Regions from separate parts of the Pseudomonas sp. YH-1 genome, predicted to be linked through region 2. Evidence: riboswitches for the same ligand, from Rfam matches in the RefSeq annotation. Region 2 holds a riboswitch; each other region holds the start of a gene.
The links. Region 2 has a riboswitch for cobalamin ahead of ACKI1H_RS09250 (TonB-dependent receptor domain-containing protein). Riboswitches for the same ligand answer to the same signal wherever they lie in the genome.
Positions count from the first base shown of each region.

Region 1 (7,565 bases), 630 kb from region 2:
GGAGTTCACCAACGGCACGGTGGACCACATCGCCTACACGGTCGGCTACCTCGACCCGGGTTCGTTCCGCAGCACCTTCCGCAAGATTACCGGGATGGCGCCGAGCGATTACCGCAAGCGCTTCGGCGCCAAGGCGGGGGCAAGTGCACTCAGCGATTGAATTCCTGCTTGCGCTGCTGCATCACTTCGGCCATCAGTGGCGCCAGGTCCTGGTCGGTCAGGGCCGGGTGAACCTGCATATCCAGCAGGTCGTTCCACTGCATCATCCAGCGCTGTATTTCGATGGGGCTCTCGGCTTCGGCCAGGCCGAAGCCAAGCATGTGCCCGACGGCGTGCCAGCGTCCGTGCAGCACCACCTTGTCGTGAGGCTGCGCGCCGGTCTTGAGGAACCGCTCGATGGCGGCATCGCGGTTTTCCATGGGGATAGTCCAACTCACCAGATAGAGCATTTCGCACCTCTGGCCCGGGTCCGGGCAGTCAAGTGTCGCGGACCCGAATCGGCACCGCCGCCAGAGTCACGCCTGTTGTTTCCCAGGCGTTACAGCCTCCGGCTGGGAGCGGTTTCCTCCCGTCAGGCATAGCAGCCGTTGTGCGACAGGGAGAGGCCGCTGATCGGCGCCGCGCGTTGCTGTCGATCGACGGTCACACCCAGCGATCATTCTCCGCCGTGCGCTCGCCGCCCTGGTCGCCGGTGTTCAGCACGCCGCGCGGCTCGATCAGCATCACCTGTACCTCATGCTCGGCATAGGGCTTGTGCTCGACGCCGCGCGGTACCACGTACAGCTCGCCGGCGCGCAGGGTCAGCGGGCCGTCGCGGAAGTCGATGCGCAACTCGCCGTCGAGCACGATGAAGGTTTCGTCGGTGTCGGCGTGGCTGTGCCAGACGAAGTCGCCGCGCAGCTTCACCACCTTGAACTGGTAGTCGTTCATCTCGGCGATCACCCGCGGTTGCCAGGTTTCAGTGATGCGGCCGAGCTTGTCCTGCAGGTTGATCGGTTGGCGCTGGGTCACGGTGGATTTCTCCTCTTTCTGATTCGGCTGACACTAAGGCCGCGCCGACAACCGGTCTTGCAGGAAATTGCGCTTCGCTTGCCGGTCGCCGCACCGCGCTGAAGCGGCGCAAAGGCGCGACTATGCTGGAAAGGACGCGCCCATCCCGCGTCGGAGATCGCCATGCCCCAGCCCGCACCTGCTGTACGCCCCAGCGTCATCCCCTGCCTGCGCTACCGCGATGCGCCTCAGGCCATCGACTGGCTGTGCGCCACCTTCGGTTTCCAGCGGCAGTTGGTGGTGGCCGATGAGCACGGCGGCATTGCCCACGCGCAGCTGGCGCTGGCTGATGGCAGTGGCCTGGTGATGCTCGGCTCGCTGCACGACAACGAGTACGGCCGACTGATGCGTCAGCCCGACGAAATCGGCGGCTGCACCCAGAGCATCTACGTGGTGGTGAAGGATGCGGAGGCGCTGTATCGCGCGGCGGTGGACGGCGGCGCGCAGATCGTCATCGACATCAAGGACGAAGACTACGGCGGCCAGGGCTTCACCTGCCGCGATCCGGAAGGCCACATCTGGAGCTTCGGTACCTACGATCCCTGGCACTGACGCCGCCCTGCAACATCCTGCCGCAACCCCTGCCCTTGACGCGTTCCCGACCTGGTGTTGAGATGCGCCCCGTTCCAGGTGCCTCACGCCGCCGTGCGTGAGGTGAAACGGGAAGCCGGTGCGTCGCCTTCGTGCGATCAGTCCGGCGCTGCCCCCGCAACGGTAAGCGAGCGGAGCATCCATTAGGCCACTGTGCGACAGCATGGGAAGGCGGATGCCCCAGGACCCTCGCAAGCCCGGAGACCGGCCTGGAACCTGTTTGGCAAACCCGCGGTGGGCGGGCGTGAGCCGGTTCCCGGGGCGCGCTCGTTCCGGGTCTCGCTGCGCCGCCTGCGAAATCCCGATTTCGAGGCGATCACCTTGCATTCTCCTGCTTTCAACTCCCGGCGCGCCCTGCGCTGGACTCCCGTTCTCTCCCTCTGTGCCCTCAGCTCGCAGCTCGTTGCGGCGCCGCTGGACCTGGCCGACGAAATCGTCAGCGCACCGTCGGTGGAGTCCACCACCGTGGCCGACATGGCCCGCTATGGCAGCAAGCTGGAGGTCATCGACCGCCAGCAGATCGAACGCGCCGGTCCCAGCGCCGACATCACCCGCGTGCTGCAGATGTACGTGCCCGGCCTGTTCGTTGCGCCGAAGAACGGCCCCTTCGACTACGGCACCTACTCGCTGCTGGGCGGGCGAAACGACGACACGCTGATCCTGCTGGACGGTGTGCGCCTGAACAACCGTCTCTACGGCGGCATCTACATCGACACCCTGCCGACCACCGCAGTGGAGCGCATCGAGGTGCTCAAGGGTGGCCAGGGCCTGCTGTTCGGCACCCAGGCGGTGAGCGGGGTGATCAACATCGTCACCCGCAGCGCGCGTTCGCGGGAGGCGACCGGCGAGGTGAACCTTGGCCTGGACACCTTCAAGGGCCGCAGCGGCGATGCCCGCGCTGAGAAAATCGTGCAGAACGGCCTGGGCGACCTCGGCCTGATGGCCTATGTCAGCCACAACCGCTCCGATGGCTACCAGCCTTACCGCGACCAGGACATGACCAGTACGGTCAGCGACAAGCGCCGCTCCTACGATGTCAACGTGTTCGGCGCCAAGGCCATCCAGGCCATCGGTGACGCCTCGCGGCTGGAGCTGTTCTACCAGTACGCCGATGCCGAGCTGGACTTCTCCCGGCCGACCTCCAACCACCACACCAGCAACAACCGCGTGCAGCAGATCGCCACGGCGACTTTCCAGCAGCGCGTCGGCGACGATTTCAGCTGGTTCGCCAAGACCCACATAAACGATTGGGACACCCGCTACGACCGCGTCTACAACCTGCAGGGTGGCGGCACCCAGGTGCTCAACCACAACGACTACTGGGGCTTCACCGACTGGGGCGCGCAGCTCGAAGGCAAGGCCCGGTTGGCAGGCGGCCACGAACTGGTCTTCGGCAGCGACAACCAGTGGTACAAGGGCCAGGACGATGTGCTGATCATCGACAACGACAAGGCCGAGTCCCACGCGCTGTACGCCCAGCTGCGGCCGAACATCGAGGCGTTGCCCGACTGGCATCCGAGCCTTGGCGTGCGTCGCGAGGAAATCTCCGGTGGCGAAGGCGCCACCGTGTGGATGCTCACCTCGCTCTACGACCTGACCCAGCAGCTCAAGCTGCGCGGCCAGTTCGGCACCGCCTTCAAGCTGCCCACCGCCGAGCAACTGTTCGTCAACGAACCGGGCGATGAAGTCGGTAACCGTGATCTCAAGCCCGAGCGCAGCCGCAACGCCGAACTGGGCCTGGACTACACCGGCGAACTGTTCGACCAGCCGTGGAGCGGCAGCGTCACCCTGTTCCGCCGCGAAATCACCGACCTCATCACCCTCGCGGGCGACCAGTGGGTGAACGGCAGTGGTGAGATAGAGGTGCGTGGCGTGGAAGCCAACGGCCAGTGGCAGTTTGGCCGGCACTGGCAGGTCTCCGCCGACGCCACGCGCAACCTGGTGGATAGCCGCGAAGGTGTGACGGTGAACAACATCCCGCACTTCTTCGCTCGCGTGCGCCTGGGCTACGACGACAGCCTCTGGGGCGCCGGGCTCGCCACCCGCTACGTAGGCTCCATCGTCAGCGCCCAGGACGACGACTACGGCCATTACACCGTGCTCGACGGTGACGCCTACCGCTACCTCGACGCTGCCCGCGCGCACCGCCTGAGCCTGCTGCTGGAGAACCTGCTGGACCGTGACTACGCCACCGGCCGCACCAGCAACGGCATCCGTCAAGTGGACAACCTCGGCCGGCCGCGCACCGCCGAGCTGCGCTACACCTTCAGCTTCTGATGAAGGCCATCCTGCTGGTCGGCCCGCTGGCTGGAGCCCAGGGTGAGCACCTGCACCGCGAGGTCTCGGCGCGTTTCACCGGTGTCGAATGCATCGATACCGGTGAGGGGTTCGACTCGCTCTGGGCGCGCGTTCGCGAGCGGCTGGCCGAGGGCCGGGCGTTGCTGCTGGTGGACCTGGAGCCCACTGCCGATGGCGCCTATCTCGACTGGTTGTGTGCAGAGCTGGCTGTGCTGCTGGAGCAGTATCCGCAGGCACCGCCAGCGAAGGTCACAGCGTCGGCGCTCGGCCGGCGCGGGCTGGATGCGACGGCGGTGCTCGCAGCGATTGGCGATCCGGCGCAACAGCTGGATTGCCAGGGCGTCGGCGAGGTGCCGTCGCAGCCGGACTGGTCCGCGCCGCCGCCGCACCGGCACCATCTGTTCCTCTGTACCGGGCCGCGCTGCGTGCGGCGCGGTGCGCTGCCGCTATGGAAGACCCTGCGCCATGAGCTTATTCGCCTCGATCTCTACGAAAACGCCGAGGGTGCCTTGCTGACCCGCACCGGCTGCCAGTTCCCCTGCAATCGCGGGCCGATTCTGACGGTCTACCCCGAGCGCGTCTGGTACGGCCTGCGCAACGACGAGCAAGTGTGCCGGGTGGTGGCGGAGCACCTGCGTGATGGCGTGCCGGTGGCCGACTTGCGCGTGGATGACGGCTCATGAAACCCACACGGCTTTTCGTAGGAGCGAGCTTGCTCGCGAACAGATGGAGGCACCGTCGTTCGACTGTAGGAGCGCGCCATGCGCGCGATCGCGGGCGTGGCCCGCTCCTACAGGTGGCGTTATGGCTCGCGCTGGTACTGGGCGCCACGCCGGTGTCCGCTCAGGAATACCAAAATTGCGGGAACACCAGGCATATCGACTCTCCGCCACAACGCATCCTCGCTCTCAACCAGCACGCCGCCGACCTGCTGCTGGCGCTGGGTGCCGGTGAACGGCTGATCGGCGTGGCCTACATCGATGACGATCTTGATCTGAAGAAAGGGAGCTATCGCGGCGTGCCGTTGCTGTCGCGCCAGTATCCGTCGGCGGAGGCGGTCTACGCGCAACGCCCGGACCTGGTAGTGGCCGGCTTCGCCTCGGCTTTCCGCCTGGGCAACCTGTCCCGCGGGGAACTGGCCGGCCACGGTGTCGCCAGCTACCTGCTGGATGCCGGTTGCGAGGAGCGACAGGACGATCTGTTCGCCGGTATCGAGACGGACCTGAAGACCCTGGGCGATCTGCTCGGCGAACCGCAGCGGGCGCGGCAGCTTATCCGCCGGCAACGCGCCGAACTGACCGAGGCGCGCCGCCACTTCGCCGGGAGCGCGCCGCTGGAAGTCTTCTACCTCGACAGTGCCAGCAATGGCCTGGAAAGCCAGGGCCGGCGCGGCGTAGTCACCCAGTTGCTGCACGTCGCCGGCGCGCACAACCTGTTCGAGGACGTCGATCTGGGCGGCTTCACCGCCAACACCGAACAACTGCTGGCGCGCGACCCGGATGTGATCCTGCTGGCTGACGCGTTGTGGTCCACTGCCGAGCAGAAGAGACGAGCGTTGCGCGCCGACCCGGTCCTCTCACGCCTGCGTGCTGTGCGTGAAGGGCGCTTCGTGGCGCTGCCTTTTACCCACCTGTTTCCCGGCGTGCACAGTGGCCAGGCCGCCCGCGAGCTGGCGCAGGCGCTGAGCCGGTTCTGAGCAGAGGCGTCTCGTCTGTTCGCCGCCCACTGTTCCTACCCAAGCGCCGGGGCCCGTGTTAGAAAGCGCCCATCGATCCTTCGGAGGTGGTCATGGGCAAGTTGCGCGTTGGGGTGATTTTCGGTGGGCGTTCGGCGGAGCACGAGGTGTCCCTGCAGTCGGCGAAGAACATCGTCGACGCACTGGACCGCGAGCGCTTCGAGCCGGTGCTGATCGGCATCGACAAAGAGGGACGCTGGCACCTCAACGATGCCTCCGACTACCTGCTCAACCAGGAAAACCCGGCGCTGATCGCGTTGAACCGATCCAACCGCGAACTGGCCGTGGTGCCGGGCAAGGCCGAGCAGCAACTGGTGGAAACCGGCAGCCGCCAACTGCTCGATCACGTCGACGTGATCTTCCCCATCGTCCACGGCACCCAGGGCGAGGATGGCTGCCTGCAGGGGCTGCTGCGTATGGCTGACATTCCCTTCGTCGGCTCCGACGTGCTGGGCTCGGCCATCTGCATGGACAAGGACGTGAGCAAGCGCCTGCTGCGCGACGCCGGCATCGCCATCACGCCCTTCGTTACCCTGACCCGTGCCAATGCCGCGCGCACGCCGTTTGCCGAGGCGCAGCGCAAGCTGGGCCTGCCGCTGTTCATCAAGCCGGCGAACATGGGCTCCTCGGTGGGGGTGAGCAAGGTCGAGGACGAGGCGGCCTATGACCAAGCTGTACGACTGGCGCTGGCCTTCGACGACAAGGTGCTGGTGGAGTCCGCCGTGAAGGGCCGCGAGATCGAGTGCGCGGTGCTGGGCAACGAGCAGCCGATCGCCAGTGGTTGCGGCGAGATCGTCGTGGGCAGCGGCTTCTACTCCTACGACAGCAAGTACATCGACGAGGATGCGGCCAAGGTCGTGGTGCCGGCGGATATTCCTGTCGAGGCCAGCGAGCGTATCCGCCAGCTTGCCGTGGAGGCCTTCCTTGCCCTGGAGTGCTCCGGCCTGGCGCGGGTGGACGTGTTTCTCACCGAGAGCGGCGAGGTACTGATCAACGAGCTGAACTCGCTGCCCGGCTTCACCCGCATCAGCATGTATCCCAAGCTCTGGCAGGCCGCCGGGATGACCTACAGCGAGCTGGTCAGCCGCCTGATCGACCTGGCTATCGAGCGCCACGCCGCCCGCCGGAACCTGCAGACCAACCGCTGATCCGCTACCCGTCCCGTCCTTCTGCGCTACCCTGTGTGCCCGTCGCCCGGTATCGGGCGGCTGGCCCCGTGTCGCCATATCAGCCGCAAGCATGACAGCAGCAAGAAGGAGCACGAGATGAACACTGTGGTATTCGCCGACGGTACCGCCGTTCCCGCCATCGGCCAGGGCACCTGGCGCCTGGGTGAGGACAGCTTCCAGCGCAAGCGCGAGATCGCCGCCCTGCGCGAAGGCATCGAGCGCGGCCTGACCCTGATCGACACCGCCGAGATGTACGGCGAGGGTGGCTCGGAAGAGGTGGTCGGCGAGGCCATCGCCGGGCTGCGCGAGCAGGTCTTCCTGGTCAGCAAGATCTACCCGCACAACGCTAGCCGGCGTGGCGTGGCCGAGGCCTGCGAGCGCAGCCTCAGGCGCCTGGGCACCGATTGGCTGGACCTCTACCTGCTGCACTGGCGCGGCCAATATCCGCTGGAAGAGACCGTCGAGGCCTTCGAGCGCCTGCGCGAAGCCGGCAAGATCAAGCGCTGGGGCGTGTCGAACTTCGACCTCGACGACCTGCAGGAACTGAACGAGCCGGCCTGCGCCACCAACCAGGTGCAGTACAGCCTGGAGGAACGCGGCATCGAGTGGGACCTGTTGCCCTGGTGCCAGGAACAGCGCATGCCGCTGATGGCTTACTGCCCGGTGGGACAAGGCGGTCGCCTGCTGCGCGACCGGGTGCTGGCGGACATTGCCGGCCGCCA
Region 1 is NZ_CP178184.1:2,578,363-2,585,927, forward strand. Features, by position in the region: gene ACKI1H_RS12080 (GlxA family transcriptional regulator) at 1-160, shown strand, start outside; gene ACKI1H_RS12085 (DUF3303 domain-containing protein) at 150-449, opposite strand; gene ACKI1H_RS12090 (cupin domain-containing protein) at 643-1,011, opposite strand; gene ACKI1H_RS12095 (VOC family protein) at 1,174-1,602, shown strand; cobalamin riboswitch at 1,662-1,868, shown strand; gene ACKI1H_RS12100 (TonB-dependent receptor plug domain-containing protein) at 1,963-3,918, shown strand; gene ACKI1H_RS12105 ((2Fe-2S) ferredoxin domain-containing protein) at 3,918-4,622, shown strand; gene ACKI1H_RS12110 (ABC transporter substrate-binding protein) at 4,736-5,635, shown strand; gene ddlA (D-alanine--D-alanine ligase) at 5,728-6,822, shown strand; gene ACKI1H_RS12120 (aldo/keto reductase) at 6,940-7,565, shown strand, end outside.
Region 1: linked by a shared signal. The riboswitch ahead of ACKI1H_RS12100 (TonB-dependent receptor plug domain-containing protein) and the one ahead of ACKI1H_RS09250 (TonB-dependent receptor domain-containing protein) in region 2 are both predicted to bind cobalamin.

Region 2 (7,565 bases):
GGTCGGGCGCAGGTAGTCGCCCAGGGTGTAGTTGCGATCCAGGGCGTTATCCAGCTTCAGGTCGAAGCGAATTTCATTGCTGGCCAACCAACTGGTGCGCAGGTCGAGCACGCCGTAGCCGGACAGCTCGCGGGTGTTGGCGGCGTCGTCGTAGCGCTGGCTGACCGCGCGCCAGGTGCCGCCGACACCGAAGGCGCCGAACTGGCGGTCGAGGTCCAGGCTCAGGGTGCGGCGCGCGCGGTAGGGCAGGGTGTGGCCGGTGTCGCGGTCGCGCGGGTCGATCAGGCTCAGGCCGAGTGCGGCCTGCCAGCCCAGTACCTCGCGGGCGACGCTGGCCTCGAAGCCATCGATGCGCGCCTTGTTGATGTTCTCCGGCTGGTTGCTGGTACTGTCCCAGGCGATCAGGTCATCGATCTCGGTGCGGTACAGCGAGGCTTCCAGGTGCGTGCCGGAGAAGTCTCCGCGCCATTGCAGCTCGTAGGTCTTCGAGGTCTCGGCCTTCAGGTCCGGGTTGCTCGCGCCGGGGTAGTAGAGGTCGCTGAAGGTCGGCGCGCGGAAGCCTTCGCCGTAGCTGGCGATCCAGGTCTGGCTGTCGCCCACCGGCAGGCTGAAGGCGGCGTTCCAGCTGTTCTGGCTGCCATAGGCCTGGTTGTTGTCGTGACGGATACCCAACTCGGTGCCGAAGCTGTCGCCCTTGAAACTGTGCTGGGCGAAGAAGGCGCGGTTGCTGCGCTGGTCCTCGGCGAAATCGGTGGTGCCGTCGACCTTGTCTTCGTACCAGTCGGCGCCCAGGGCCAGCTGGTTGGCTTCGTCCAGTTGCAGGCGGTTGAGCCAGCTCGCCGAGTGGCGGGTGGTTTCCAGCGTGCCGTTGTTCCAGCTGTCGGCGGCGCCCACGGCCTTGTTGCGGTCATAGCTGCGACCCAGCTCCAGGCGGCTGTTCCACATCGAGGTGATCTGGCCGTCGAGGTAGGCGCTGTAGCTGCTGACGCGGAATTCGTCACGGGGCGAGCCCGGCTCGAAGTTGTAGGCGTCGTCGTATTCGTTCTTGCCGCGCTGGTCGTTGAGGTTCAGGCCGGCCTTCCAGTCCTCGCTGAAGCGATGGTCCAGGTTCAGGTGCACGGCCTTGTTGCGCTGGGCGTCGTGGTCGTTGTCGGCGCCGACGTTGTCGCTGGTGCGGTCCCAGCCCTGGCTCTCGTCCAGGCTGCCGCCGAGGTTGTAGCGGGTCTGCTCGTTACCGCCGGAGAGGCTCAGGCTGCGCTCGAAGGTGCCGTGGCTGCCGGCGGCCAGGCGCACTTCCGGGTGCAGGCCGGCTTCGCCGCGGCGGGTGAAGATCTGGATGACGCCGCCGATGGCATCGGCGCCGTACAGCGCGGAACGCGGGCCACGGGTCACTTCGACACGCTCGATGCTGTCGATGCTCAGGTAGTCCAGGCGGGCGATGCCGCTGCTGGCCGAGGCGACGCGTTGGCCGTCCACCAGCACCAGGGTCTGCGCGGTGCTGGTGCCACGCACGGAGTACGAGACCACGCCGCCGGAGCTGCCCATCTGCACGCCGGGCACGCGGGCGAGCAGGGCGGGGACGCTGCGCACCTGCAGGCGTTCGATGTCGGCACGGGTGAATACGCTGTTGGCCGAGGTGGCTTCGGCGCGCGGCTGGGCCTGGCGCGCGGAGGTGATCACCTGGTCGGAGAGTGTGTAGATGTCGCCAGCGGCGAAGGCCATGCCGGGCAGCAGGCTGGTGGCCAGGGCGAGTCGGGTCAGTTTCATGGAGCGTCCTCAAAAGCGGTCGGATGACTTTCGAGGAGGGCGTGGCAAGGGCGGCAGGCCGCACTTGACGGTGCGGCCCTCCGCAACACCTGTCGGGGCGTGTCGAGGGCGGTCTCCGGGCTGCCGACGTCACATCGCCGCCTTCCCACAGTCGTGCAGTGGCTACTGGCGATGCTGCAATCCATGAAGGATCGCGTCGGTTACCGTTGCGGGGGCAGCGCAGGTCTTTCACCTGCTTCCCGTTACCTCGAACGAAAACGGGGCGAACCATACGACCAAGGTCTGCGATGAGCAAGGGCAGCGGCGATCGACGGCTCGTGCTGCGCTGTGCCAACGCTTTCCGACGACTCGCCGCCAGCCCATCTGGCAGGGGCTTTGCCGACCTATTGCGGGCTGCGACGAAATCGCCCAGGTCGTGCCCATGGGCGCGATGGCCCGCTCGAACTCTGTCGATCCGCTGAAAAGTTTGCCGATTTTCGATAGGGCTGGTCTGCCCCCCTTGGTTAGCCTTTTGTTCATGGACAAGAGGTGCGCCCGATGAGCAGAGAACGAATCATTCAGGAGTTTGTGCCAGGCAAGCAGGTGACCCTGGCACACCTGATTGCGCATCCGCAGGAAGACCTGTCGAGCAAGATCGGCGTCCCTGGCGCCGAGGCCATCGGCATCATGACGCTCACCCCCGGCGAGACGGCGATGATCGCGGGTGATTTCGCCACCAAGGCCGCCAATGTGCAGATCGGCTTCCTCGATCGCTTCAGCGGCGCACTGGTCCTCTATGGCAGCGTCGGTGCGGTGGAAGAAGCGCTGGAGCGTACCTGCGCCAACCTCGACCGCCTGCTCGCCTACACCATTTGCCCGGTGACCCGGAGTTGAGCATGCAGACCCATCGATATGCCCTGGTCGGCGGCGTGGGAGCGGGCAAGACCACCTTGTTCAACGCCCTGCGCGGCCGCCGCGAAACGCCGCGCAAGACCCAGGCCCTGGACTTCGACCTGTGCGGTGCGATGGATACCCCCGGCGAGTTCATCAGTCATCCACGGCTGTACCGGGCCTTGATTACCAGCACCGACAACGTGGACACCCTGGTCTACGTGCATCCGGCCAATGAGCCGGAGTGTCGTTTGCCGCCGGGACTGCTCGACATTCACTCGGGCAAGCGCCTGGTCGGTGTGATCAGCAAGTGCGACCTGGCCGACGCGGACCCGGATGCGGCCGAGTCCCTGATGCGGCGGCACGGCATCCATGGCGAGATCCTGCGCGTCGCCCAGGACGACCCCACCAGTATCGAGCGTCTGCGCCAGGTGTTGCACGGACGCGCTCCGCTTGAGGAAAAGTATCCATGAAAAAGCTGATTACCGCGGGCTCCGTGCGCGAGGCGATTGCCGCCGGGCAGCGTTCGCTCGAAGTCGAGCTGCCGCGCTGCATTCTGACGCCCGAGGCGCGGATGATCGCCGAGGAAGCAGGGCTGGAGATCATCGAGCGCATCGCCGGTGAGGCCGTGCAGCCTGGGGATGGTACGGCCATGAAAGGCACCGAGGCGGTCAACGATTCCGCGGTTGCCAGCGAGGACCAGATTGCGGCCATCCGCGCAGCCGTGCTGGAGCGTCTTCCTGCCGATGCCGATGCGGCACTGGTTGAACAACTGGTGCGCAAGGCGGCTCGGGCGGGTGGCATGACAGCGAGTCCGGAACCGTCGGGATTCGAGTCGCGCACCGGTGCTGGCGGCATCAAGCTGGTGAAGGGCGACAGCGTGCGTTTCGGCCTGCTCGACGGCGTCGAGGGCGGTTGCCAGATCGGCATCACCGACGTGGTCGGTACCGAGGATGGCAGCAGCATGGGCGCCGGCTTCATGCAGTGGGAAAACGCTTTCTTCCCGTGGACGCTGAACTACGACGAGGTGGACCTGGTACTCGAGGGTGAGCTGCACATTCGTCAGCACGGCGAGACCCTGGTTGGCCGGCCCGGCGACCTGCTGTTCATTCCCAAGGGCAGCCGCATCGAGTTCGGTACGCCGACCCGTGTGCGCTTCCTCTATGTGGCCTGGCCGGCCAACTGGCAGGAGCAATGAGGCGATGAGCACCTTCATCACCGAGACCTGGCTGCGTGAGCGACATGGCCTGAGCGAAGGTACCGAGTTGCACCTGCCGGCCGACGCCCGCTTGACCCCGGCGGCGCGTGCGCTGATCGAGGCGCGCCGGCTGACAGTGAAGTACCACGACGAGCAAGGGCGCCTGTTCCGCGACAACCAGGCCGGCGATGGCGCCGAGCCGGAGCCGGTGCACGGGCTGACCGGTCAGGCGGAAAGCGTCGTTGCCTGCTGCCAGCTGTGTCACCAGCCGGCCGAGCACAAGCCCGAGGGCATGACGCACCTGAACGCCCGCGAGCTGGTGGCCAAGAACGATCCGCGCCTGCGCTTGCGCGCCCAGCTCGATGCGGCCATCGCCCTCGCGGTGTGGTTGCAGGTGGAGCTGCGCGAACCTCAGGAACTGGTCGCCTGGCTGGGTGACCTGCGCTCGGTGCTGGGCCAGGTGATGCGCGCTGATGTGCTGGGTGAGTCGTTGCCTGGTTTCAGCATCGGCGGGCTCGATGATGGCGAGCTGCACCGCCTGTCCCATGCGCCGCTGAAGTACCTCGGGCATGACCATCTGGTGCCGGAGCTGGCGCACGGGCGTGCCTGCGCACAACTCAACCTGTTGCGCGCCAAGGTGCGCGAAGTCGAGGTCTGTGCCGCCGAGGTGTTCATCGGACCCGGCTACCAACTGCAGCGCAAGGATCTGCTGCACGCACTCAATCGGCTTTCCAGTGCGCTCTATGTGGCGATGCTGCTCAGTGTCCTGCACCAGCGCGGCCAGCCTTGGCCCAGTCGAGAAGTGCTGCTGCAACGCCTGCAAGGAGATCGCTCATGAGCCTGCTCGACGAGTGCCGCCGGGCCGCCCGGCTTGATCCACCGCGGGTGGTATTCCCTGATGGCCTGGATCGCCGCGCCATCGAGGCGGCGCAGTATCTCAAGCGCGAAGGGCTGGCACAGCCACTGCTCCTGGGCAACCCCTTCGCCCTGCGCAGCTATTGCCTGGAGCAGGGCGTGCGTCTGGGCGAGGTACCCGTGCTCGACCCCGAGCACTCGCCCAGGATCGATGCCTTTGTCGAGTCCTTGTTGCAGCGGCAGTCGAAGCTGACCCCGGAGCAGGCGTGTGAGTCGCTGCGTTCACCGCTCGGGTTCGGCGCGGCCATGCTCGAGGCGGGCCTGGTCGACCTGTGCATTGCCGGCAATCTCAGTTCCACCGCCGATGTGCTGCGCGCAGGTCTGCGAGTGGTGGGCCTGGAACCGGGTAACCGCACACTGTCTTCGGTGTTCTTCATGCTGCCGCCCGATGGCGGGCAGCCGCTGGCGTTCGCCGATTGCGGCGTGATCCCGCGGCCGACGGTGGAGCAGCTGGCGGATATCACGCTCAGCTCGGCTGTCAGCTTCGAGCGGGTGACCGGTCAGCCGGCGAAGGTGGCGATGCTCTCCTTCTCCAGCCATGGCAGCGCCCGCCATCCCGATGCCGAGGCCGTACGCGAGGCCTGCGCGCTGGTACGCGAACGCGCGCCGCAATTGTGTGTGGATGGCGAGCTGCAGTTCGACGCGGCTTTCGTGCCCCAGGTCGCCGCCCTGAAGGTGCCCTCCAGCCCGCTGCAGGGGGCGGCCAATGTGTTCGTCTTCCCCAGCCTGGAGGCCGGCAATATTGGCTACAAGATCGCTCAGCGCCTGGGTGGCTATCGCGCCATTGGGCCGATGCTGCAGGGCATGCGCGCCGCGCTGCACGACCTGTCCCGTGGCTGTAGTACGGAAGAAATGATTCAGATGGTTCTGCTCGCCGGAAAGATGGGCGGTGGAGCCGCTGCTGTGAACCGCGTCGCCTGAGCGGCCGGTTCGAGCCATACGGTGGCCCCCGCCGTCCCGGGGGTGAGTCGAGTGGTCAGCCACTCGGATGCAGTCCCGCAAGGGTGATTGTTCGAGGAGAGTGTGATGGAAGCGTTAGGCATGATTGAAACCAAGGGCCTGGTGGCGCTGATCGAAGCGTCCGACGCCATGGTCAAGGCCGCCCGGGTCAAGCTGGTCGGGGTCAAGCAGATCGGTGGTGGCCTGGTCACCGCGATGGTGCGTGGCGACGTCGCCGCGTGCAAGGCCGCCACTGATGCCGGCGCCGCCGCGGCACAGCGCGTCGGGGAGGTGGTTTCGGTGCAGGTGATCCCGCGTCCGCATTCGGACCTGGAAGAAGTCTTCCCGATCAAGCTGACCGGTGGTTCGCTGGATTGATGATCCGAGTGTGCGGTGTACCAACGTGTTGGTGCTCCGCCATCGGTGAATGCACCTCGCCGCCCCGGAGCCGTCCCTGCGATACAGGGCGGCGCCGGCCAGCGGCATGGCAAGGAATGACGAATGAAACTGGCAATGGTGGTGGGGCAGGTGGTTTGCACCGTCAAGCATCCGGGCCTGGGACTCGACCGGCTGTTACTGGTCCAGGGACTGGACGGTGAAGGCCGACCCGACGGCGAGCGCCTGGTCGCCAGCGATGCCATCGGCGCCGGCAACGGCGAATGGGTTCTGCTGGCCAGCGGGAGCTCCGCACGGCAGGCCAGCAGCGACGGGCGCGCGCCCATAGATCTGTGCGTGGTCGGCATCGTCGATGAGGCGGTGCTGGACGGCGAAGTGTTCTACCGCAAGTAAGCGCGCCAAGACAGCGCACCCCGAATTTCGAAACGGCTTCTCCGCTGGCCCCGTCCAGCCGGAGCGGACGGATTCATCCTGAATTTGAGAGAGGCACGACGTGGATATCAACCCGAAGGAAATCGAACAGGTAGTCAAGGCGGTACTCGCCTCGATAGGGGCGACCTCCACGGCCGCTGCAGCCTCCGCGCCGGGTGTCAGTTGTGCACCGGGCGTCTTCATCGAACTCGACGACGCCGTGGCGGCCGCTCGCCACGCACAAAAGGCTCTGCATTCGGTCGCCATGCGCAACACCGCGGTTGCCGCCATTCGCGGCGCCGGTGAACGCCATGCCCGTGAACTGGCGGAGCTGGCGGTGGAAGAAACCGGCATGGGCCGGGTGGACGACAAGATCGCCAAGAACATCGCCCAGGCTCGTCATACCCCGGGTACCGAATGCCTGCAGGCGCAGGTGCTGACCGGCGACCACGGCTTGACCCTGATCGAGAATGCCGCCTGGGGCGTGATCGCCTCGGTGACGCCGTCGACCAACCCGGCGGCCACGGTGATCAACAACGCCATCAGCATGATCGCCGCCGGCAACTCGGTGGTGTTCGCCCCGCACCCGGCGGCCAAACGGGTATCCCAGCGCACGGTCAGCCTGCTCAATGAAGCGTTGGTCGAAGCGGGCGCGCCGGCCAATCTGATCACCACCGTACAGAGTCCGGACATCGAAACCGCGCAGCGCCTGTTCCGTTATCCGGGCATCGGGCTGCTGGTGGTCACCGGTGGCGAGGCCGTGGTCGAGGCGGCGCGCAAGCACACCGACAAACGCCTGATCGCCGCCGGTGCCGGCAACCCGCCGGTGGTGGTGGACGAATCCGCCGACCTGGCGCGCGCCGGGCGCGACATCGTGTTTGGCGCCTCGTTCGACAACAACATCATCTGCGCCGACGAGAAGGTGCTGATCGTCGTCGAAAGCGTGGCCGACCGTCTCAAGGCCGAGATGCTCAAGCATCAGGCGGTGGAGCTGACAGCGGCCCAGGCAGCGCAGCTGCTACCGGTGCTGCTGCCGAAGATCGACGCCCAGGGCCGTGGTGCTGTGTCC
Region 2 is NZ_CP178184.1:1,950,202-1,957,766, forward strand. Features, by position in the region: gene ACKI1H_RS09250 (TonB-dependent receptor domain-containing protein) at 1-1,767, opposite strand, end outside; cobalamin riboswitch at 1,862-2,051, opposite strand; gene eutS (ethanolamine utilization microcompartment protein EutS) at 2,305-2,640, shown strand; gene ACKI1H_RS09260 (EutP/PduV family microcompartment system protein) at 2,643-3,110, shown strand; gene eutQ (ethanolamine utilization acetate kinase EutQ) at 3,107-3,835, shown strand; gene eutT (ethanolamine utilization cob(I)yrinic acid a,c-diamide adenosyltransferase EutT) at 3,840-4,673, shown strand; gene ACKI1H_RS09275 (phosphate acetyltransferase) at 4,670-5,671, shown strand; gene eutM (ethanolamine utilization microcompartment protein EutM) at 5,777-6,067, shown strand; gene eutN (ethanolamine utilization microcompartment protein EutN) at 6,191-6,478, shown strand; gene ACKI1H_RS09290 (aldehyde dehydrogenase family protein) at 6,579-7,565, shown strand, end outside.

Region 3 (7,565 bases), 2.6 Mb from region 2:
TGAGGCCAGGTCCATGTTCGGCAGCGTACGACGACCGAAGACGTGCGCCTCGCGGCCATCCATCAGCGCGGCCACCAGCACTTCGGCGCAGTCGAGCACACCCTCGACCTTCAGCCGCATGAACTCGTCGGAACGCTCGCCCAGCGCCTCGGCGGTGCGCACGCGCTCTTCCTCCACCAGCGCATGGATCGATTCACGCAGCTCCCGCGAGGTGACGCGGATGAACCGCCACGGCTGCATCAGCCCGACGCTGGGCGCCTGGTGCGCCGCCTCGAGCAGGCGCGCGAGCAGGTCGGGCGCCACCTCGCCGCCGCTGAAGTGGCGCATGTCACGGCGCTCGGCGATGGCGCGGTAGAGCGCGGCGCGCTCTTCTGGACTGTAAGCGTGCTCGGTCATGGTCTGACGCTCTTCATGGTCTGAGCAGGGCTGCTGCGGCGTCCGGGTCGGACGGCAGGTAGAAGTGAATGTAGGAGGCGGTGAGCCGGCCGCGGCGGAACACCGCTTCGGCCACCGGCTTGTCGTTGGGGCAGATGCCACGGGCGAGCGGCTCCTCGCTACTGTCCAGTAACGAGTGGTGGAAGGTGTGCCCTCGCAGCGTACCCTCGGGCAACGTCACGGCTTGCAGCGCCAATGCAGCGAGGCGCTTCTGCATGCGCGCCTCGCCCGGCAGCAGGCCAAGCAGTGGCGCGCGCTCTCCGGCCACATCGGTCAGCGCGTCGAGCAGATAGAGCATGCCGCCGCACTCCGCGAGGATCGGTTTGGCCATCTCGTGATGCGCGTGGATGGCCAGGGCCATGGCGCGGTTCTCCGCCAGCGCCTGCAGGTGCAGTTCCGGGTAGCCGCCGGGCAGGTAGAGGCTGTCCACCTCCGGCAGCGCCACGTCACGCAGCGGCGAGAAGAACAGCAGCTCGGCGCCCAGCTCGCTCAGCAGGTCGAGGTTGGCCTGATAGAGGAAGGCAAAAGCATTGTCCCGCGCCACGCCGATGCGCACGCCATCGAGACGGGAAGCCCGGTTTCGCAACTCGGGCGCGGCGAAGCTCACGGGCAGCGGAAGCTCGGTGCTGGCGCTGGCCGCCAGGGCATCGGCGGCGGCATCCAGGCGGGCGTCTAGGTCCGCCAGCTCGTCGGCCTGCACCAACCCGAGGTGGCGGCTCGGCAGCTCTACTTCGGTATCGCGAGGCAGCGCGCCGTACCAGCGAATCCACTCCGGCAGGCTGTCGCGCACCAGGTCGCGGTGGCGTTGGCTGCCGATGCGGTTGGCGAGCACGCCGGAGAACGGCAGGTCGCTCTGATAGGTGGCCATGCCGACGGCCATCGCGCCGAAGGTCTGCGCCATGGACTGGCCGTTGATCACCGCCATCACCGGCACATTGAAGCGCCGCGCCAGATCGGCCGCCGAGGGCGAGCCGTCGAACAGGCCCATCACGCCCTCGATGAGGATCAGGTCGGCCTCGCCGGCCGCCTCCCAGAGCAGGCGGCGACTCTCCTCCTCGCCGACCATCCACAGGTCCAGCTGGTAGACCGGCGCGTCACTGGCACGGGCGAGGATCATCGGATCGAGGAAATCCGGGCCGCACTTGAACACCCGCACCTTGCGCCCGAGGCGCGTGTGCAGGCGCGCCAGGGCGGCGGTCACGGTGGTCTTGCCCTGCCCGGAGGCGGGTGCGGCGATCAGCAGTGCGGGGCATTGGCGCGAGGTCATCGAGCGTGCTCCGCCACAACGGGATGCATCAGAATTCCACCCCTTTCTGCGCCTTGATACCGGCCTTGAAGGCGTGTTTCACCAGGCCCATCTCGGTGACGGTGTCGGCCGCCTCGGTCATCGCCGGCTGCACGCCGCGGCCGGTAGCGACCACATGCTGCATCGGCGGACGTGCGGCGATGTCGGCCAACACGGTGTCCAGTTCCAGGTAGCCGTGCTTGAGGGCGATGTTCACTTCGTCCAGCACCACCAGGCCGACCTGCGGGTCGCTCAGCAGTTGCCGCGCCACGTCCCAGGCCGCCTGTGCCTTGGCGATGTCGCGCTGGCGGTCCTGGGTTTCCCAGGTAAAGCCTTCGCCCATGACGTGGAAGCTGACTTCTTCGGGGAAGCGGCGGAAAAACGCTTCCTCGCCCGTGGTCGCGGCGCCCTTGATGAACTGCACGACGCCCACCTTCATGCCATGGCCCAGCGCGCGGGCAACCATGCCAAACGCCGAGCTGCTCTTGCCCTTGCCGTTGCCGCTGTTGACCAGGAACACACCGCGCTCCCCCTGGGCCTGGGCGATCTTCTCGTCAATCACTGCCTTCTTGCGCTGCATGCGCGAGCGGTGGCGGTCGTCCTTTTCCGGGGATTCAGTCATGAGAAGTGGCTCCTGAAAGCGATTGCACAGGCGTCAGGCTGCCGGCCGGGTGGCAGCGAACGGGGGATGGAACAGGCAGGGATGTACCGCTGGCGCGCGCAGGCGCCATGCAGAAGAGATCGCCCAGCACGAAGGCTGTCGACCCGGGGAATAGGGATTTCACCTGAAGGATTCTCCGCCGCTCTCACCCGCGCGGCACTGACCAGTCGGGGCAGGCGGAGGACGGCAACGCGCGGCGCGCAGCGCCGACGTCGGCAGCGCCTCCCGCGATGCCATGCGATGCAGCAGGCCGGTCTCCGGGCTCGCGAGTGGAAGCGCCTGGCGTTTCCGAAGGAACCGCGCCTTCCCATGCCAATGGCACAGTGGCGGATTGCGGTTCGAAGCTCGCTTACCGTTGCGGGGGCAGCGCCGGAATGATCGATTGTGCATCGACTTCACCGGCTTCCCTGTTTCACTCGCGGCTTGCGCCGAGAGCACCTGAAGCAGGCGCGCAGCTTAGTGGCTGGCGGGCTGGGGCGTCAATTGAACAGGATGTCGCCGGGGCCCGCCCTCAGAACCACAAAGGCTCTAAAATGGGTCACACAAGTCAAGTGGTCAGGCCGCATAACTTCGCTAGAATGCGACTCATGACGACGACTGCCCTACCCGGCCAGCTCCAGCTCGACGCCACCGCCAATCCACCGCTGATGCGCATCAGTGGTGATTGGACGCTTGCGCATTTCTCCACGCTCGAAGCTCAGGTGGCCGCACAGCGCACTGCCGAGTCCCCGGGCGCGCTGGACTTCGCCGGCCTCGGCGCATTGGATACCGCCGGTGCCGCCCTGCTCGCCGAGATCATCGGCAGCGCACGCATGAGCCAACTCGATCAGATCGCCCGCAACCTGCCCGCCGAACGCCAGGCGCTGCTGCGCACTGTCGGCAGCGCGATCACCCAGTGCCGGCTCGACGAAAAGGCCCCGCCGCCCGGCAATGCGCTGGTCGATGTGCTGGAGCGGATCGGCATTGCCTCCGTCACCTTCAAGGACCACCTGATCGGTGTATTGGGCTTCATCGGCCTGACTCTCCAGACCCTGCTGCGCAACCTGCTGCGTCCGCGCCGTTGGCGGCTGACCTCGCTGGCCGCGCACATGGAGGAAACCGGCCTGGACGCCGTGCCCATCGTCGCCCTGCTCACCTTCATGGTCGGTGCAGTGGTGGCCTTCCTCGGCGCCACGGTGTTGCAGAAATTCGGCGCGGCGATCTACACCGTCGACCTGGTGGGCTTCTCCTTCCTGCGCGAGTTCGGCGTACTGCTCACCGCCATCCTGATTGCCGGCCGCACCGCCAGCGCCTTCACCGCGCAGATCGGTTCGATGAAGGCCAACCAGGAAATCGACGCGATCCAGGCCCTGGGCCTGGACCCGGTAGAACTGCTGGTACTGCCGCGGGTGCTGGCGCTGCTGCTGACCCTGCCGATGCTGACGTTCCTGGCGATGATTTCCGGCATCTTCGGCGGTGGCGTGGTCTGCGCCCTGAGCCTGGACATCTCGCCGCGCATGTTCCTCTACATGCTGCAGAACGACATCGCCGTGCAGCACTTCCTGGTGGGCATCGTCAAAGCCCCGGTATTCGCCTTCATCATCGCCGTGATCGGCTGCCTGGAAGGCTTCCGCGTCAGCGGCAGCGCGCAGTCGGTGGGCGAGCACACGACCTCCAGCGTGGTCCAGTCGATCTTCGTGGTGATCCTGCTGGATGCCATGTTCGCGCTGTTCTTCATGGAGATGGGCTGGTGAGCGAACCGATCATCGTCGTCCGCGACCTGGCCAACCGCTTCGGCACCCACGCCGTGCACGAGCACCTCGACCTCGACGTGATGAAGGGCGAGATCCTCGGCGTAGTGGGTGGTTCGGGCACCGGCAAGTCGGTGCTGCTGCGCAGCATCATCGGCCTGCGCCAGCCCAGCGAAGGCAGCGTGCATGTCTTCGGGCAGAACCTGCCTGCCTTGCCGCCGCTGGAGCGTTCGAAACTGGAAAGGCGCTTCGGCGTGCTGTTCCAGAACGGCGCGCTGTTCTCCTCGCTGACCGTGAGCGAGAACATCTGCCTGCCGCTGATCGAACACGCCAAACTGTCGCGCAGCGACGCCGAGTTCATGGCCAAGGTGAAGATTTCCCTCGCCGGCCTGCCACCGGATGCGGGCGCCAAGTACCCCTCGGAGCTGTCCGGCGGCATGGTCAAGCGCGCCGCGTTGGCCCGCGCCCTGGCGCTGGACCCGGACATCCTGTTCCTTGACGAACCCACCGCCGGCCTAGACCCCATCGGTGCCGCGGCCTTCGACCAACTCATCCTGACCCTGCGCGACGCCTTCGGCCTCACCGTGTTCCTGGTGACCCACGACCTGGACACCCTCTACACCATCTGCGACCGCGTCGCCGTGCTCTCGCAGAAGCGGGTGCTGGTGGTCGGTCCGCTGGACCAGGTCGCCGAGAACCCGGACGCCTGGGTCCAGGACTACTTCCATGGCCCCCGTGGCCGTGCCGCGCAGCAGGCCACCGAGCACCTGCGGGAGGAAAACTGACAATGGAAACCCGTGCCCATCACGTGCTGATCGGCCTGTTCACCCTGGTGGTGTCGATCGGCGCACTGCTCTTCGCGCTGTGGCTGGCGCAATCGAGCAACGACCAGAAGTACAAGGTCTACGACGTGATCTTCAACGAGGCGGTGACCGGCCTGTCCGAAGGCGGCACCGTGCAGTACAGCGGCATCCGCGTCGGCGATGTGGTCTCCCTGCGCCTGGACCCGAACGACCCGCGCAAGGTCCGCGCACGCATCCGCGTCTACGACAGCACACCGATCCGCGAAGACACGCGCGCCAAGCTGGCTCTCACCGGTGTCACCGGCCAGGCCATCATCCAGCTCTCCAGCGCCGCCCAGGACAGCCCGCCGCTGGCCAGCAAGGACGGCGAGGTGCCGGTGATCAAGACCATCCCTTCACCCTTCGCCAAGCTGCTGGCCAACGGCGAGGACATCGCCACCAACATCAACAACCTGATCAACAACGTGAACCGCATGTTCTCCCAGGAGAACGTCGACCGCATCAGCCGCACCCTGGACCACATCGACCAGGCCACCGGCGTGGTCGCCGAACAGCGCGACGACATCCGCCGGACCTTCAAGGAACTCGCCGCCGCCAGCGAGCAGGCGCGTATCACCCTGGCCAATGCCAGCGAGTTGCTCGACCGCGCCAACCAGACACTGGGCGGAAAAGGCCAGGTCATCATGGACGACGCGCAGAAGACCCTCGCCTCCCTGCGCAGCAGCAGCGAGCGCGTGGATCAACTGCTGAACAGCAACTACGACTCGGTGAACGGCGGCCTCAACGGCCTGGGTGAGATCGGCCCGGCGATCCGCGAACTGCGCTCCACCCTGGAAGACCTGCGCGGCGTCACCCGCCGCCTGCAGGAGAACCCCACCGGCTACCTGCTCGGCCGCGAACGCAACAAGGAGTTCCAGCCATGACCGCCCTTCCCCGCCTGCTCGGCGTCGCCGCCCTGGTCAGCCTGCTGGGCGCCTGCTCGATCCTCCCGGAAGCGGAGAGCCCGGACTTCTACCTGCTGCCGGCAGCGCAACAACCGGCGCGCAGCAGCACAGCGGTGGACTGGTCGCTACGCGTCAGCGCCCCCACCGCCGGCCTGGCGCTGGACAGCAACCGCATCGCCGTGGTCCCGCAGGGCAACCAGCTGAGCAGCTACCAGGGCGCACGCTGGAGCAACCGTGCACCTGGCTTGCTGCGTGACCGCCTGCTCGATGCCTTCACCGCCAACGGCGGCGTCCGCGCCCTGAGCAGCGACGAAGCCAGCCTGCAAGCCGATCTCGACCTGACCGGCGAACTGCGCGCCTTCCAGAGCGAGTACCAGAACGGCAAACCGGTGATCCACATCCGCTACGACGCCCGCCTGGTGCGCACCCTCGGCCAACGCATCGTCGCCTCGCGCAGCTTCGAGGTCCGCCAGCCGGTGGACGGCAAGCAGGTGCCCGAAGTGGTCAGCGCCTTCGGCAAGGCAGCCGACCAGCTTTCCGAGCAAGTGGTGGAGTGGACGTTGCAGCAGGGGCAGCGGCAGAAGCTCACACCACAGTAAGCACAAGGCCGGCGATTGCCGGCCTTTGTCATTGCGGCAGAGCACCCTGCTGAAGCACTTCGCCCTTCATATCTGTAGGACGCAGCCGATACCTCCCTGGCGCGAGCACCTGTTCTTGCCGGCTTGGTAGGCAGCCCCTATGCTGCGCCCGTCACGGCCAAATCCGTGGCCGGGTTTGACAGCCCGTCGAAACGGCGCGATTGCGCCAGCAGGTGCATGCGAAAAGCGGCGAACGCTTTTCGTAGGCCTTGTCACGACTGTGATTTCTGATCGCAGGGTTTATGGCAGATCGCGCGGGGAGACCTCCCCGTGAGGTCTGCCGGTTCCGTTTCCCGGTCTGTCAACCCCGCGTGGTCTGCCTCCATTGTTTGACAGCAATGGCGGCAGCTCCTGACCTCAACGAAACGGAGTAACGCAAATGTCTTCAGACAACAACACCCTCGATCCCGAATCAGCCCAGTTCCATACCCTGCCGGGCCGCGATCACCCCCTCAGATTCGAAACCCCGCCGGGCTGGCCGGAGGAATCTCACCTCGTCATGAGCTATGGCGCGCTGGTCGCCCGCGAATGGCTGTTCGCCCCGGGCGGGGAAACGCTCTGGAGCAACTTCGCCAAGGGCCGCACGCTGCAGCGTTCCATGCTGGACCGCATGGCCTATGAGATTGGTTTCCTCACCCAACTGGAACGACGGTTCGAACGACTGCCGCAATAACGACGAAGCGGCTTGGGAGTATCCCAAGCCGCCTCTTCCAGGCAGGCGGGTTCAGCGGTGGGAGCAGGCTTGCTCGCGAACCACGCTCAGCGACAGTGGTAGGGGCTTTCGCCCTCCAGCTCTTGGTCCGTCTCCACGTCCCTGATGGTAACGATGGCCTTCGGGTAGACCGAGCAGAGTGAGTTGCGCACGGTATAGATGCCGCTGCCGCTGGCAAGGAACTTGCCATTGCTCAGGGCCTTGCCGGACTCGTCATGGGCACTGACTTCGTAGTTGCCGGTCATGGTGATGCAGCCGGCAAGTGCCAGCAGGGAAAGGACGGGTACGAGGACTTTCATGGATTCTCCTTGGACGCGAGGCGCCCCTCTGCCTGGGCATAGGGTGGCGCGGGTGTCG
Region 3 is NZ_CP178184.1:6,112,834-6,120,398, forward strand. Features, by position in the region: gene bluB (5,6-dimethylbenzimidazole synthase) at 1-396, opposite strand, end outside; gene ACKI1H_RS28200 (cobyrinate a,c-diamide synthase) at 410-1,702, opposite strand; gene cobO (cob(I)yrinic acid a,c-diamide adenosyltransferase) at 1,731-2,342, opposite strand; cobalamin riboswitch at 2,613-2,838, opposite strand; gene ACKI1H_RS28210 (ABC transporter permease) at 2,969-4,114, shown strand; gene ACKI1H_RS28215 (ABC transporter ATP-binding protein) at 4,111-4,896, shown strand; gene ACKI1H_RS28220 (MlaD family protein) at 4,899-5,837, shown strand; gene ACKI1H_RS28225 (ABC-type transport auxiliary lipoprotein family protein) at 5,834-6,457, shown strand; gene ACKI1H_RS28230 (LasR-specific antiactivator QslA) at 6,876-7,169, shown strand; gene ACKI1H_RS28235 (hypothetical protein) at 7,256-7,507, opposite strand.
Region 3: linked by a shared signal. The riboswitch ahead of cobO (cob(I)yrinic acid a,c-diamide adenosyltransferase) and the one ahead of ACKI1H_RS09250 (TonB-dependent receptor domain-containing protein) in region 2 are both predicted to bind cobalamin.

Region 4 (7,565 bases), 140 kb from region 2:
AGGCGAGGTAGCCGTGGGGCGGCACCAATGACGGATCGTGGTAGATCGCTGCTGCGTCGAGCTGGTAGCCACGTGCTGGCTGGATGCCGACAAAGCCCAGGCCGAAGCGCAGGCCAGCGACCATCATCCGGCCGCTGCGGAACATCGGATCCTGTTGCGGCTCGCCCCAGCGCTCGCGCACGGCTTGCTGGTTGGCTTCGGGCAGGCGCGCGAAGCAGGCAAGGTAGTCGTCCAGCGCCAGGCTCTGCGCGCAGGGGCGCAGGTCGAGGCTGTCGAGGTCGTTGCTGACGCCACCGAGCAGTTGCTGGATCAGCGCCGTGCCGGAAGCGGGCAGGCCGGCGACCGGATAACCCTGGGCCTCCAGCGCACGCAGGATGTTCAAGGCGGCGGCCGGCGTGTCGAGGCCGACGCCATTGCCGATGCGCCCATCGCGGGTTGGATAGTTGGCGAGGATCAGCGCCACGCGCTTGTCGGCGTTGGCCTTGCGCGCCAGCAGCATCCAGCGCCGCGCCAGTTCGGCGACGAAGTCCATGCCCGGCCGGTGCGGCAGGTAGCAGACCACATCGCTCTGGCTGCGCTCGCTGCGCCAGGCCAGGCCCTTGAAGCTGATCGGCCGGGTGATGAGGCGGCCATCCAGTTCCGGCAGTGCGATGTGCATGGCCAGGTCGCGCGGGCCGAGGCCTTGCGGGTTGGCGCGCCAGAGGTCGAGGTTGTCCAGCGAGCAGATCGCTTGCAGCACCGGCACGTCGCGGCGGAACGGCCGGTCCTGTGGCGCCTCCGGGTTCGACTGGGCGAAACCGGTGGTGTTGATGATCAGTTCGGCGTCGGCGCTATCGAGCAGGTTTTCCACTGCTTCCAGGCAGGCGGCTTCCTTGAGGCTGGCCACGGCAATGGGCAGCGGGTTGATGCCCTGGGCCAGCAGGCGATCGCAGAAGGTGTCGATGAAGCCGGTGTTCGCCGCTTGCAGATGCGTGCGGTAGAACAGCAGCGCGGCGACTGGGCACTCGGGATTCCAGTCGGCCTGCCAGCGGGCGAGGTCGCAGCGGCCGGTCTGTGGATGGTAGAGCGCGATGCGGGGCAGCGTTTGCGGCTCGCTCCACGGATAGTCGCGTTGCAGATGGCGCGTGGCGAGGCTGGCGAAGAGGTGCCGGGCGTTGTCCATCCCGCCCTGGCGCAGGTACTGCCAGAGGCGCTCTGCATCCTGCGGCGGGACGCTGCACAGCGCGCTGAGTTCGGGGTCGGGCTTGTCGTCGCCGGGTACCGCGATCAGCGTGACGCCGCGCTCGGCCAACGCCACCAACTGCTCCATGCCGTAGCGCCAGTAGCCGATGCCGCCGTGTACCGAGATCAGGATGACCTTGGCGTGCTGCAGCACTTCGTCGACGTAAAGGTCCACCGAGGCGTGGTTCTGCAGCTGCATCGGGTTGGCCAGCCGCAGGCTCGGGTAGTCCTCCGGCAGCTCGCGGGCGGCCTCGGCGAGCAGTGCCAGGTGCGAGTCGCCGCTGCAGAGAATCACCAGCTCGGCGGGCGTCTGGGCCAGGTGGGCGATGCCGTCGTCGGGGACGAAACCGCCGGGTTGGGTGCGCAGCAGGTGCATGGGCTTGCTCGGTGGTGGCTCTTCGTAGGAGCGAGCTTGCTCGCGAACAGCCTCGCGTCGGGGCTTGGTTCGCGAGCAAGCTCGCTCCTACAGGGACTTGGCATGACCGCAGGATGGGTGGAGCTTGCGTTACCCATCATCGGTGGTGGGTATCGCTGCGCTCCACGCCACCCTACGAGGTCATTACGCCAGGGCAGTACGCAGCTCGTTGGCGATGGTCGCCTGGTCCAGTTCCTGGCCGATCACCACCAGGCGCGTGCCACGGGTTTCGTCGCTGCGCCAGGCGCGGTCGAAGTGCTTGTCGAAGCGCTTGCCGACACCCTGCACCAGCAGGCGCATGGGCTTGCCGGGGATGGCGACGAAGCCCTTGATGCGCAGCACGGCGTGGCGCTCGACCAGCGCGTTCAACGCCTCGAGCAGGGCGCGTTCTTCCACTTCCGGCAGGTCGACATGGAAGGAGTCGAACTCGTCGTGGTCATGATCTTCATGGCCTTCGTGGTCGTGGTGTGTCGGGCGGCTGTCGATGTGCAGCTCGGCCTCGGCGTTCAGCCCCAGCAGCACCGAGAGCGGCAGCTGGCCGGAGCTGGCTTCGACGATCTTCACCGCCGGCGGCAGCTCCTCGGCGACTTCGGCGCGTACGCGGGCCAGCGCTTGGGCGTCGAGCAGGTCGGCCTTGTTCAGCACCACCAGGTCGGCGCTGGCCAGCTGGTCTTCGAAGAGTTCGTGCAGCGGCGATTCGTGGTCCAGGTTCGGGTCCTGCTGGCGCTGCTCGTCGACCTGCTCGGGATGGGCGGCGAAGGTGCCGGCGGCCACGGCCGGGCTGTCGACCACGGTGATCACCGCATCCACCGTGCAGGCGTTGCGGATTTCCGGCCACTGGAAGGCTTGCACCAGCGGCTTGGGCAGGGCCAGGCCCGAGGTCTCGATGAGGATCTGGTCGAGGTCGCCGCGACGCGCCACCAGTTCGCGCATCACCGGGAAGAACTCTTCCTGCACGGTGCAGCACAGGCAGCCGTTGGCCAGTTCGAAGACGCGGCCGACCGCCTCTTCTTCGCTGCAGCCGATGGAGCACTGCTTGAGGATGTCGCCGTCGATGCCCAGCTCGCCGAATTCGTTGACGATCACCGCGATGCGGCGGCCTTCGGCGTTGTCCAGCATGTGGCGGAGCAGGGTGGTCTTGCCGGCGCCGAGGAAGCCGGTGACGATGGTGACGGGGAGTTTGGCCAGGGTTTTCATGCGCGCCTCGCAAGCGGAAGTTGGCGGGCGGATGAAGGGCGCGCGCGCGGGTTCGCCGCGCAACGAAGGTCGCCACCGGATCACCCCGCCCGGTTGTCTTGATGCTGCACGAGGCAGGTCTCCTGGCTCACAGCCCTCTGTCGTCTCTTCGCCTTCCCGCCCGAATCGGCAGTGGCGCGTGAAGAGACAGGCTGTTCACAGTTGCGGGGGCAGCCGTGGCGCATCCGAAGATTTCCACGTTCCCTCTTAGCTCCGGCCAGCGCCGGAGAACCTCGAAGCAGGGAAGGCTACGCAGCGCAGGCGGGACGGTCAATCGCCGGGGATCGGTTGACGCCTGTCGGCTGCCGTGGTCAGCTAGCGCGGTTCCAGGTGTCTCGCGCCACGCGCGAGGTGAAACGGGAAGCCGGTGCGTCCGCAAGGACCAGTCCGGCGCTGCCCCCGCAACGGTAAGCGATCGTAGGGTCATCAGTAGTCACTGTGCTGACGCATGGGAAGACTGACCCGCTTGGCCACAGGCCAACGTCGCAAGCCCGGAGACCGGCCTGGAGCTTTCGTTTTTTGGCAAACCCGCGGTGGGCGGGCGCAGGCCGTGGCGCGACCGTTCCGGCGCGTTCGAATGCGTTCAACCTCTGCGTTCTCTTACTTTGATCTTCAGAGGGAACGTTCATGTCCAGCAGCACCCTGACGCACGCGTCGAGCACTTCCATCCCCCTTTCCAAGCGCATCAGCCTGGCCGTTGGCGCCAGCCTGCTGGGCGCGCTGCTGGTGTACTTCGCCGGCTTCTCGCATCTGGATGCGGTCCACAACGCCGCGCACGACACCCGCCACAGCGCCGGTTTCCCCTGCCACTAATGTGCACCGCCTGCGCGTAAGCGCAGCGAATTCGAGGCACTCTCGGTCGCGCTTTTGCAGCGTTCGAGGCCTCGTCTCGCCTGGAGAATTGCAATGATCAAACGTATCGCCCAGACCGCCGGTTTCGCCGGTCTGATCGCGGCGCTGGTACTCACCGTGGTCCAGTTGCTGTGGGTATCCCCGCTGATCCTCAAGGCGGAGACTTTCGAGAAAGCCGAGCCGGCCGCCGCGCTGGTCGAAGAACATGCCCACGAGCATGCCGAGGGCGCCGCCGCCGGCCACCACCATGATGACGAAGCCTGGGAGCCAGAAGACGGCTGGCAGCGCATCCTCTCCACCACCGGTGGCAACCTGGTGGTCGCCGTGGGTTTCGCGCTGATGCTGGCCGGCCTGTTCACCCTGCGTGAGCCGGGCAAGACTTCCGAAGGCCTGCTCTGGGGGCTGGCCGGTTTCGCCGTGTTCACCCTGGCACCTTCGCTGGGCCTGCCGCCGGAAGTCCCTGGTACCGCCGCCGCCGATCTGACCCTGCGGCAGACCTGGTGGATCGGCACCGCCGCCGCCACTGCCGTTGGCCTCGCGCTGCTGGTGTTCGGCCGTCACTGGGCACTGAAGGCCGTCGGTGTCGCGTTGCTGGTGGTACCGCATGTGATCGGTGCGCCGCAGCCGGAAGTGCATTCCAGCCTTGCACCGGAAAGCCTGGCCCACGAGTTCATCATCGCCTCGCTGGTCACCAACGCGGTGTTCTGGGCAGCCCTTGGCCTGGTCGCGGCCTGGCTGTTCCGTCGCTTCGCACCGTCGGCCTGATTCGCGCGTTATGCTCGCCCCCGCAGCCGGCACCGCCGCCTGCGGGGTTTTGTTTTCTGGAGGTAGGGAATGACGCTGGTTGCCGGCCTGGGTTGCCGCCGTGGCTGCTCGCTCGATGAACTGCGCGAGTTGCTGCGCGCGACGTTGGCCGAGTCCGGGCTCGACGAGTCGCACCTCACCGCGCTGGCCAGTGCCACGCTGAAGGCCGACGAGGAGGGGTTGTTGGCGCTGGCCGCCGCACTCGATCTGCCACTGAGGCTGTTCACGCCCCAACAGCTGGCAGCGTGCGAGAAGCGCCTGAGCGATCCCTCCGAAACCGTGCGCGCGGCCACTGGCAGCGCCAGCGTCGCCGAGGCTGCCGCGCTGCTGCAGGCCGAGGCCCAGGGCAACGCGCCGGCACGCCTGCTGGTGGGAAAACGGCGCAGCGACCAAGCCACCTGCGCGTTGGCCTTCATCCCCGTCGAATCCGCACAGGAGCAGCCATGACGGTCTACTTCATCGGCGCCGGCCCCGGCGACCCCGAACTCATCACGGTCAAGGGCCAGCGGTTGATCCGCACCTGCCCGGTGATCCTCTACGCCGGCTCGCTGGTGCCGCCAGCGGTGCTGGAAGGGCACAGCGCCGAACGCGTGGTGAATACTGCCGAACTGAACCTGGACGAGATCGTCGCGCTGCTGGCGCAGGCCCATGCCGAGGGCAAGGACGTGGCACGGGTGCACTCCGGTGATCCCTCGCTGTACGGCGCCATCGGCGAGCAGATCCGCCACCTGCGCGACCTGGGCATCGCCTACGAGATCATCCCCGGTGTTACCGCGACTTCCGCCTGCGCGGCGATCCTGGGTTGTGAGCTGACCCTGCCGGATATCTCGCAGACGCTGATCCTCACCCGCTACGCCAGCCGGACGCGCATGCCGGAAGGCGAATCCCTCGCCGAACTGGCGCAGCACCGCGCGACCCTGGCCATTCACCTAGGCGTCGGCCAGTTGGCCAATATCGTTGCAGAGTTGCTGCCGTACTACGGCGCGGATTGCCCCATTGCGGTGATCCACCGCGCCAGCTGGCCGGACCAGGACCAGGTCACCGGCACCCTCGGCGACATCCTGCCCAAGGCAGAAGCCAAGGGTTTCCGGCGTACGGCGCTGATCCTGGTGGGCAGGGTGCTGGGGGCGGAAGGGTTTGCCGATTCGTCGCTGTACAGCGCGGAGCATGCGCACCTGTATCGGCCGTAGCGAAATCACTCGGCTGGCAGGGGCCGCGATCCAAGACTCTGGGCGAAGCGCAACAGGTAGCCGTCCGGGTCCTGGACGAGGAAATTGCGCTCGCCGTACAACTGTTCGTCCTGCCGGTACCAGCGCTCCTCGACGGGTTTGCGTAGCGAGATGCGCGCCTCGTTCAGCGAACTCACCAGCGCCTGAATATCGGGGCAGCGAATGGAGAAGTTGACGCCTCGTCCCAGTGGAGGGTCCAGTGGGCGCACGCTCCATGGCGAGTCGGAATGCCAGTCCTGCTCCAGCATGAGCTGGCTGTCGCCAAAGGAAAGAAAGGCGAAGTCGTCTTCGCGGCGCTGGTACTCGATGGCGAAACCGAGCACCTCGCAGTAGAAGTGCAGGCTTCTCGTCAGGTCTGCGACGATCAGTTCCGGCACCAGGGCGTTCATCTTCAGCATGTCGGTGTTCTCACGCCAGCCACTGCTCCCCGCGCGGCGCCATGCCGCGCCGCAGGTACCAGCGTACCCACAGGTGCACGCCGAGTGCGGCGCACACCGTGAGCAGGATCATCAGGTCTTCGGCATCCATGGCAGCTTCCCTCGTCCGGGTTTCCTGCCTGACAGGGTAGGCCTGCGACAAAGTGCCGCACAGATACAGATCGTTTCCGAATGTGCGGATCAGTCCTGCGGCGCTTGTCAGCCCTGCAGCGAATGAATGATCCGTCCGAGGGTTTCCATGGCCTGTTCGCTGGCCGTCGTCCAGGGGTGCCCATAGTTCAGCCGCAGGCAGTGGCCGAAGCGCCGCGTCGCCGAGAAGATCGGCCCCGGCGCCAGGCTGATGCCCTGGGCGTGGGCGAGCTGGAACAGCTTGAGCGCGTCGATCTGCTCGGGCAGCTCCAGCCACAGGAAGTAGCCGCCGCTGGGCCGGGTGACGCGGGTAGCGGCGGGGAAGTGCCGGGCCACGGCGGCGAGCATCGCGTGCTGCTGGCTTTCCAGCGCGTGGCGCAGCTTGCGCAGGTGGCGGTCGTAACCGCCGTGCTGCAGGTAATCGGCGATGGCCGCCTGGGCCGGCACCGAGGCTGACAGGCTGGTCATCAGCTTGAGCCGCTCGATCTGCTCGGCGTAGCGTCCGCCGGCCACCCAGCCGACCCGATAGCCTGGCGCCAGGCTCTTGGAGAAGGAACTGCAGTGCATCACCAGCCCTTCGCTGTCGAACGCCTTCACCGGTTTGGGCGCCTGGGCGGCGAAGTACAGTTCGGCGTAGACGTCGTCCTCGATCAGCGGCACCTGGTGCTGGCTCAGCAGGGCGGCGAGGGCGCGTTTCTTGTCTTCGCTCATGCTGGCGCCCAGCGGGTTCTGGAAGTTGCTCATGAACCAGCAGGCCTTGATCGGCAAGCGCGCCAGGCTGTCGGCAAGCACGTCGAGGTCGATGCCTTCGCGCGGGTGTACAGGGATTTCCACGGCCTTGAGCTTCAACCGCTCCAGTACCTGCAGGCTGGCGTAGAAGGCCGGTGCTTCGATGGCGACCAGGTCGCCCGGCTGGGTGACCACCTGCAGGCACAGGTTGAGCGCTTCCAGCGCGCCGTTGGTGACCACCAGTTCCTCCACCGGCAGCGGCATGCCGCCGACCATGTAGCGCAGGGCGATCTGCCGGCGCAGCGCGTGGCTGCCGGGGGCGAGGTCAGCGACCACCGAGCGCGGGTCCATGTCACGCACGGCGTGGGCCATGGAGCGGGCCAGGCGTGGAAGGGGGAAGAGTTCCGGCGCCGGGAAGGCCGAGCCGAAGGGCACGGTGTCCGGGTCCTTGATCGAGCTGAGCACCGAGAACACCAGTTCGCTGACGTCCACTTCGGTGGTCTGCGCGTCGTG
Region 4 is NZ_CP178184.1:1,814,795-1,822,359, forward strand. Features, by position in the region: gene cobN (cobaltochelatase subunit CobN) at 1-1,597, opposite strand, end outside; gene cobW (cobalamin biosynthesis protein CobW) at 1,781-2,833, opposite strand; cobalamin riboswitch at 2,929-3,121, opposite strand; cobalamin riboswitch at 3,184-3,393, shown strand; gene ACKI1H_RS08575 (CbtB domain-containing protein) at 3,500-3,685, shown strand; gene ACKI1H_RS08580 (CbtA family protein) at 3,779-4,489, shown strand; gene ACKI1H_RS08585 (cobalamin biosynthesis protein) at 4,559-4,975, shown strand; gene cobM (precorrin-4 C(11)-methyltransferase) at 4,972-5,718, shown strand; gene ACKI1H_RS08595 (bleomycin resistance protein) at 5,724-6,155, opposite strand; gene mapR (GntR family transcriptional regulator MpaR) at 6,393-7,565, opposite strand, start outside.
Region 4: linked by a shared signal. The riboswitch ahead of cobW (cobalamin biosynthesis protein CobW) and the one ahead of ACKI1H_RS09250 (TonB-dependent receptor domain-containing protein) in region 2 are both predicted to bind cobalamin.